DNA from 2 places in the Leisingera sp. M658 genome. Region 2 is predicted to be linked to the other one. Evidence: riboswitches for the same ligand, from Rfam matches in the RefSeq annotation. Region 2 holds a riboswitch; the other holds the start of a gene.

Region 1 (4,212 bases), 2.1 Mb from region 2:
CGCGGATGGAGTAAGACAGGCTGCGGGCTTCGATCTTCATCGCGCAGCCCTTCTTCCGCGCACCAGGATCACCGCAAAGGACGGCGCGCCGATCAGGGCTGTAACAACGCCGATGGGCAGCACCTGGCCAGGGATTATGATCCGGGACACGATGTCTGCGCCAATCAGGAACACCGCCCCGGTCAGCGCCGCGGCCGGCATCAGCCTGCGATGCCCGGGACCAACCAGGAACCGCGCCGCATGCGGGATCACCAGGCCGACAAAGCCGATCGAGCCGACAATCGACACCATCACCGCTGTGGTCAGCGCGGTGGCAAAGATCAGGATAACTTGCACCCGCCGCACCGGAATGCCCAGCGAGGCTGCTGAATCGGTGCCAAAGGTAAAGGCATCCAGCGCCCGCGCATGGAACCGGCAGACGACCCAGCCCGCCAGCGCCAGCGGCACTGCCAGCCACACGTCCGGCCAGCGCACCCCGCCCATATTGCCCATCAGCCAGAACATGATGCCGCGGGCCTGATCGGCGTTGGCGGATTTGGCGATGATGAAGGCCGTCAGCGCGTTGAACAGCTGCGAGCCTGCAATACCGGCCAGCACGATTTGCGCTGCCGCAGCGCGGCTGCCGCCGGCCCCGGCGGCCCGGGCCAGAACGGCAACAAAGCCAAAGGCCAGCAGCGCGCCGTTAAAAGCCCCAAAGGACAACGACAGCGCACCGCCGCCAAGCCCTGCAATGGTCACCGCAACCGCCCCGGTCGAGGCGCCGGCGGAAATGCCCAGGATATAGGGGTCTGCCAGCGCATTGCGCAGCAGGGCCTGCAGCACCACGCCCGCCACCGCCAGCGCCGCCCCGCAGGCCCCCGCCACAAGCGCACGCGGCAGCCGGTAACTCCAGATAATGCCTTGATCTATCGGATCAACCGGCAGCCCTGCCCCGGCCAGCTTATTGGCCAGAACCGACAGCACAAGGTCAGGCGCAAGCGCGGTTTCCCCGATCATTGCGCCTGCCAGAACCGCCGCAATCAGCACCGGCAAGGCCAGGCACGCGCCCTTGACGCCCTGCCATGTGATTGCAGCGGCTGCACTCACTGGCTGGTGCCGATCACGCTGAGTTCAGCAGCCAGATCCTCCAGCGCCGGAATGGCACGGATGGTGGCATCCATCGCCTGGGCGTCCATCACAACGATACGGTTGTTCTTGACTGCATCCATCTGGCTCGCCACCGGATCATTGCGCAGGAAGTCCAGCTTCTTTTCATAGTCATCCGCGGCAAAGCGGCGGCGGTCCATGCGGGCAATCACAATCACCGTCGGATTGGCCTTGGCGATGGTCTCCCAGCCGACTGTCGGCCATTCCTCGTCGGTCTCAACGACATTACGCAGGCCCAGCTGCTGCATCATGTAGCCTGGCGCGCCCTTCTGGCCGGCCACAAACGGGTCGCTTTCCATCTCGGGCGACGAGAACCAGAACACGGCAGAGGCATCTTCCAGCGCGACCTGCTGCGCCTTGGCAACCGCCGCAGCCTCGCGCGCCTTGTAATCGGCAACCAGTTCGGCGCCCTTTTCAGCCTCGCCAAAGATCGCCGCCAGTTCTTCGATCCCCTGATACAGGCTGCCGGTGGTGAACATCTGCGTGCGGGTGCCGTCACCGCCGGTGGTGTTGTCCTTGCCGACGCAATCGGCGGGCATCACATAGGTCGGAATGCCGAGGTCATGAAACTGCTCGCGCTTGGCTACGACGCCTTCGGGGCCGACGTGCCATTCGTATTGCGCTGCCACCAGACCGGGGCGTTTTGCCACGACGCTTTCAAAGCTTGGGTCGTTGTCGGCCAGACGGTCGATCTTGGCATTCATGTCTGCGTATTCGGGCAGCACGTCGTTGAACCAGACCGAGGTGCCCAGCACCTTATCGCCCAGCCCCAGCGCATAAAGCACTTCGGTCGCCGCCTGGCCAACCGTTACCGAAGACGCTGCCGGCGCCTCGAAGGTGACCGACTGGCCGCAGTTTTCTATGGTCAGCGGAAAGGTTTCGCCGGCCGCCGCAGCCTGTGCGGCAGCGATGAAGGAAAGGCCGATCAGGCCGGAACGCAAAAACATGATATTCGATCTCCATGTGTCAATGACCGGAGAACGGGTGAAAGGGCATTGACCGGTAAGGCTGAGGGTCTGGCCCCCGCTTGCGGCACCGGAAAACGGCGGCGCATCTTACCGGCAACCTCCCCGGACAACCCCGCCCGGTGTCTTTCGGTTTTCACCGGCAGGTCTCCTGACTGGCGGGTCAATGACTGTGCCGTCTTCCCGGACCGTTTGGTCCAGTGACGTCATGGCACAGCTCTCGCCGCCTACAGTTGCGGGGGCAGTTCCGTTTGGCGCCGGCAGGCACCGCGGATTCCCTCTTAGCCCTTTCGGGACCGGTAAAGCGCGGGTAGCGCATCCCTTTCGTTGCGGCAAGAAAAAGTTTTGATGCAGAGGGAATTCTGCAAACCGGGCGCAGCCAGAGCAACTGGGCTGCGTCTTGTCCGGATGACGGCCCTGCCCGGTTATTCAACCACGATCAGATCGGTATCCATCGCCTTGAGCATGTCCTTGATGGCCTGCGGCGGCTGCGCGTCCGTATAGAAGACCTCGAATTTTGTATCCTTGCCGACCGACACCGGTGCGCGCTTGTTGAACTTGTCATGATCGGCCACAACAATCCGGACCTGCGCATTGGCCGCCGCGACACGGGCCAGGTTTGCCTCTTCGAGATCATGCAGCATAAAGCCCAGTTCGGCATTGATCGCCCCGGCCGAAAAGATGGCAAACTGCACGTTCAGCCGCCGCACCAGATCCAGCGCTTCGGCCCCGAAAGCACCGCCGTCATGCGGGCGCAGCTCGCCGCCCGCCAGAAACACCCGGTTGTTGTTGCGCGATGCCAGCGCATGTGCCACCAGCACGGAATTGGTCACCACAAAGAGGTTCGACCGCTGCCGCAGCTCCTGCGCCACATAAGCGGTGGTGGAGCCGACATCCAAAAAGACCGAATCCCCGTCGCTGATGGTCTTGGCAACCTCGATGGCCAGACGCTGCTTTTCTGAGGCGTGTGTGTCCATCCGGTTTTGCAGCGGCAGCTCGTTCACATCTTCAACCAGATGCACCCCGCCGTGCACCTTGCGGACCGCTTGGGCATCCTCCAGCGTGCGGATATTGCGCCGGATGGTTTCATTGGACACACCCAGCCTGCCGGCCAGATAGCTGACCCGGCAGGACCCGCCTGCCTGCTGCAGCGCCCGCAGGATTTCCTCTTCGCGCTGATTGGTGGTTTTGCGGCTTTTGGTCATTGGGCCTCCTGTTGTGTTGCTACGCCAGAAAGCCACAAAAAACAACACATGAGGCCTCGGATACCGCGCCTGTTCGCCTCAAAACGCACTTTCCTCGAGGTGATTGTGGCTTATTGTGGTTTTTTATTGACTGATCGGCACAATCGCCGCACCATCATAACAGCCGACGCCAAGAATCGCACAAAATGCCACATATCAGGGAATTCCTTATGCTGAGAAACTTCAACGCTTTGGGAGCCGTGGCGCTGACAGCCGCCGTTTCCGCTTCATCCGCCTGGGCCGCCGAGTCCTCCGACCCCATTAAACTGACCTTGCACGACTGGTCCGGCCAGTTGATCAACACCAAGATCATGGGCAGCATCCTGCAGGAGGCAGGGTATAACATCGAATATGTCCAGGCAGACTATATCGCGCAGTTTGCCGGGCTGAAGACCGGCGATCTGCATCTGGCGATGGAAATCTGGGAGACCACCGGGCGCGAGGCGCTGGACGACGCAACCGCTTCGGGCAAAGTTGTCAATGCCGGCGAAACCGGACTGATGGCGATCGAGGAATGGTGGTACCCCCCTATATGAAAGACCGCTGCCCCGGCCTGCCCGACTGGCAGGCGCTGAAGGACTGCGCCGAGGAATTCGCAACTGCGGAAACCTCGCCCTACGGGCGCTATGTCGGCGGCCCGGTCACCTGGGGCGGTTTTGACGAGGAACGCGTCGAGGCGCTGGAGCTGGAATTTGAAGTGGTTCACGCAGGCACCGACGCCGCACTGTTTGCCGAACTGGAATCCGCCTATCAGCGCCAGGACCCGATTGTCCTGTGGGTATATGTGCCGCACTGGGCGCCAGCCAAATACGACGGTGAATTCGTGGAGTTCCCGCCCTATTCCGCGGAATGCTACG
Region 2 (4,212 bases):
CGTCATGGTTCTGGAAATCGACGGTGCCAAGCGCCGCGTGTCCCTGGGCCTCAAGCAGACCATGCGCAACCCGTGGGAAGTCTTCTCCGAAGCCAACCCGGAAGGCACCGAGGTCGAAGGCGAAGTCAAGAACATCACCGAATTCGGTCTGTTCATTGGTCTCGACGGCGACATCGACGGCATGGTTCACCTCTCCGACCTGTCCTGGGACGAGCGCGGTGAAGAAGCGATCCAGAACTACCGCAAAGGCGACATGGTTTCGGCCGTTGTTTCCGAAGTGGACGTCGACAAAGAGCGTATCTCGCTGTCGATCAAAGCTCTGGGCGGCGACAAGTTTGCAGAAGCGGTTGGCGGCGTGAAGCGCGGCTCGATCGTGACCGTGAACGTGACCGCGATCGAAGACGGCGGCGTTGAGGTGGAATACGAAGGCATGAAGTCCTTCATCCGCCGCTCCGACCTGGCGCGCGACCGTGCCGACCAGCGCCCCGAGCGCTTCTCGGTTGGCGACAAGGTCGACGTCCGCGTCACCAACGTCGACTCCAAGACCCGCCGTCTGGGCCTGTCGATCAAGGCACGCGAGATTGCAGAAGAGAAAGAAGCTGTGGAACAGTATGGCTCCTCGGACTCCGGCGCATCGCTGGGCGACATCCTGGGCGCCGCACTGAAGTCGGGCGACGAGTAATCTCCCCGGCCTCACGGCTGCTGAAAACGAAAGCCCCGCAGGTGTCTGCGGGGCTTTTTTTTTGGGTGGGAGGGTTGGTTCGAGCCCATTGCAGAAGTGCCGAATTCTCGCGGCACGCGTGCAGCGCGTCGGCCCGCTGCACTGCCGGAAACCGCCCGCTGCACGGTAAAAGGAAGTGCCGAGGGTTAGGCATGGTTCAGCGATGTTTTGGTGGGCAATGCCCGAAGTGCGGAGACGCCTTTCATTCACCGCGGCTGCAAACAGACAGGGCAAAAGGAAACACTTTTGACACTACTTGCAGAATGTGGACCTTCCAGTTTTCCACGGGCATTGGAAAGGAGCAATGACGGGCTTGCCTGCAATGCAAGATCTCGCTTCCTAAGTCCCGCTTGAGATTGAACAGCAGTATCGGCCGCGGTTCGGCATACTCCTTTTTTTGAACTAAAGCCGCATCCCCAGTGCTCAAAACCAAATTTCTTCACGGAGATTTTCCGGACGTAAGCCCCTAAATTCAAACATTTGTTTTTATCATTCCATCCTGAAGTCAATCCATAGAAACCTCGGTTGAGTTTGCTTCCGCTTGACAGAACAATTCCAGTTTGCCTAAGTCCCGGACATTCTGGTCCGGCTGGGAGACCACCCGGGTAAAAGGGAACACGGTGAAGTGTAGCCAACAGGCGCTGAATCCGTGACTGCCCCCGCAACTGTGAGCGGAGAGCAATGCTGCGAAATGCCACTGCCCCAAGGGGCGGGAAGGCGCGGCAAAGCTTCGACCCGCGAGTCAGGAGACCTGCCAGGATGATCACCCTATCCCGGTGCGGGGCGCGCCGTAGATAACGGATTTCCGTAGTGGTGGCAGTTTTCACCGTCTGCGGAGGCAAAGCCTTCCAAAGACCCGACCCGAATACACTGCCCGCTTGGGCAGTCACTTGGCCTGCGATTGTTGCGCGGGCCGGGAGGAATGGAATATGCGCAAGGCAAGCTTGACCCTGGCCGCGGCCCTGGCCGTCACCCCCGCAATCGCAACCGCCCAGGATCCAGAGGTCACCGACCTGGCGGAGATTATCATCTCCGGCGGCTTCACACCGGTTGAGGCCCGGAAATACGGCCGCTCCGTCTCAGTTCTGACCAGCGAAGAAATCAAAGACCGCGGCATCAGCACCGTGCAGGACGCGCTGCGTTCCGTTCCCGGCCTGATGATAAACGGCTCCGGCGACAGCTTTACCCAGGTTCGCATCCGCGGCGCCGAAGCCAATCACACGCTGATCCTGATCGACGGTGTCGAAGCCTCGGGCGGTGACAGCGAGTACATCCTGTCCGGCCTGGACACAGCCAATATCGAGCGGATCGAGGTCCTGCGCGGCCCGCAATCGGTGTTCTACGGCTCCAATGCCTCGGCCGGTGTGATCAACATCATCACCAAGACCGGCGGCATCGGCACCGAATATGGCGGCAGCGCCGAGGCGGGTTCGGACGGCTACCGGGCGTCGGCGCGGATCTCGTCACGGACCGAGCGCGGCGGCCTTTCCTTCAGCCTCGCCCATGACAATGACGACGGCTACGATGCCTCCGGCGATGGCGGCGAAGAGGACGGCATCCGCCGCAATACACTGCAGCTGAAAGGCGATTACCTCGTCACCGACCGGCTGAAGCTCGGCTTCAACGTCCGCACCTCGGATGAGCGCTATGACAGCGACAGCACCTCTTTCACTGCAACGGATGCGGCTAGCTATGTCGTGGATGATCCCACGCAATTCAGTGACCGCGATGAGCAACTGACCCAAGTCTATGCTGAACTGGACACCTTGGGCGGCCGTCTGAAGCATCGGTTGTCGCTGGAACGCACAGACTTTGACCGCTCCTTCAATGGCGGCACCCCGACCGAGACCAAGACTGAAGCAGCAAAATATCTGCTGAGCTTCGGCCTGGACGGGCAGCCGGCGGATCAGGCAGACCACCTTCTGAACGCGATGCTGGAATGGGAAGAGGACTCCAGCAGTTCCAACCCGGCCTTTGCGCGCGAAACCAATTCGATTGCCCTGGAATACCGCGGCAGCTTTGCCAATGGTCTGGATCTGCAGCTTGGGGTGCGCCACGACAACAACAGCGTATTCGAAGACGCAACCAGCTGGACGGCCAGTGCCTCTTATACCTTCGCAGGCAGCGGCGTGCGGCTGCACAGCTCTGCCGGGACAGGGATCGTGAACCCGTCTTACTTTGAGCTGTTTGCCAACAGCACATTCGGCGCCACCACCTACCTTGGCAATCAGAGCTTGCAGCCCGAAGAAAACCACAGCTTCGATTTCGGGGTCGAGGTACCGTTCCTGCAGGGGCGCGGGCTGGTCGATGTGACCTATTTTGACGAAACCCTGACGGGAGAGATCGAGAGCTACATGGTGAACGCAACCACGTTCTCCTACCGCAACCAAGCCGGGGACAGTGATCGCAAAGGTGTTGAGCTGGCAGCAAGCCTGAAAGCCACCGAATATCTCGATCTGCGCCTGTCCTACACCTATCTGGACGCCACCAACCCTAATGGCTCGGTCGAGATCCGCCGTCCGGAGCACGAGCTTCTGCTGAGTGCCACACTGGATACTTTCAATGGCCGTGGCTCTGTCACCGCAGACATCCGGCATGTGGCAGGCAATTGGGACAGCCAGTTCTTTGGCTCCTTTGCCACAGCTGAGCTGCCGGATTACACCACCGTTGATGTGGCTGCTCAGTATGAGCTGACAGATAACGTGGTGCTGAACGGGCGTGTCACCAACCTGTTCGATGAGGACTACGCGGACGTCTGGGGCTATGCCAAGCGCGGCCGCGCTGCCTATATCGGCGTAAGGGCCTCGTTCTGACCCATGCGCAGGCTGTCCGGCATAGTCCTGGTCCTTTTGTGGGCCGCCACCGGTGCTTTTGCCGGGCCGTCGCGCGTGGTGTCGATGAACCTTTGCACTGACCAGCTGGCGATGCTGCTTGCGGCACCTGGCCAGCTGGCCTCGGTCTCCTACATCGCGCGGGACACACGCGCCTCGGCTATGGCTGACGCGGCCATGGCCTATCCCGCCAACCACGGGCTGGCAGAGGAGATTTATTTGCTGCGGCCCGACCTGGTGATTGCCGGCGCCTATTCGACACCGGCCACCACGGATATGCTGCGCCGTCTTGGCGTGCCGGTGGTGGTGTTCGAGCCCGCCAGCTCGCTGCAGGATGTGCGCGCGCGCATCCTGCAGATGGGGGAGGTTCTGGGCCGTGAAGACGCGGCCCGCGCACTGCTGGCAGACTATGACCAGCAGTTGGAAACGTTCGAGTACACCGGGCCGGAGGCGCCGCGCGCCGCGCTTTATGCCGCTAACGGTTTCACTTCCGGCAGCAAGACCCTTGCGGGCAAGATCCTGCGCGCGGCGGGGCTGCGCAATATCGCGGATGAGCTGGGCTATGGCCGCTCCGGTCATATGCCGCTGGAGGTGCTGGCAATGGCGGAACCGGACCTGCTGATCGGAACCTCTCCCTATCCGCGCGGCTCGCGCAGCGAG

What was found. A riboswitch is a leader RNA that binds a small molecule or an ion and turns the genes downstream of it on or off. The one in region 2 is predicted to bind cobalamin.
Region 1: another riboswitch for cobalamin. It lies ahead of K3724_RS05340 (ABC transporter substrate-binding protein); the one in region 2 lies ahead of K3724_RS16290 (TonB-dependent siderophore receptor).

What each region holds. Positions count from the first base shown of each region.
Region 1 is NZ_CP083546.1:1,055,711-1,059,922, reverse strand. It holds gene K3724_RS05350 (ABC transporter ATP-binding protein) at 1-40, opposite strand, end outside; gene K3724_RS05345 (iron ABC transporter permease) at 37-1,086, opposite strand; gene K3724_RS05340 (ABC transporter substrate-binding protein) at 1,083-2,093, opposite strand; cobalamin riboswitch at 2,235-2,427, opposite strand; gene K3724_RS05335 (DeoR/GlpR family DNA-binding transcription regulator) at 2,537-3,316, opposite strand; partial or broken gene K3724_RS23955 (ABC transporter substrate-binding protein) at 3,502-4,212, shown strand, end outside.
Region 2 is NZ_CP083546.1:3,316,522-3,320,733, reverse strand. It holds gene rpsA (30S ribosomal protein S1) at 1-682, shown strand, start outside; cobalamin riboswitch at 1,286-1,495, shown strand; gene K3724_RS16290 (TonB-dependent siderophore receptor) at 1,651-3,534, shown strand; gene K3724_RS16285 (ABC transporter substrate-binding protein) at 3,538-4,212, shown strand, end outside.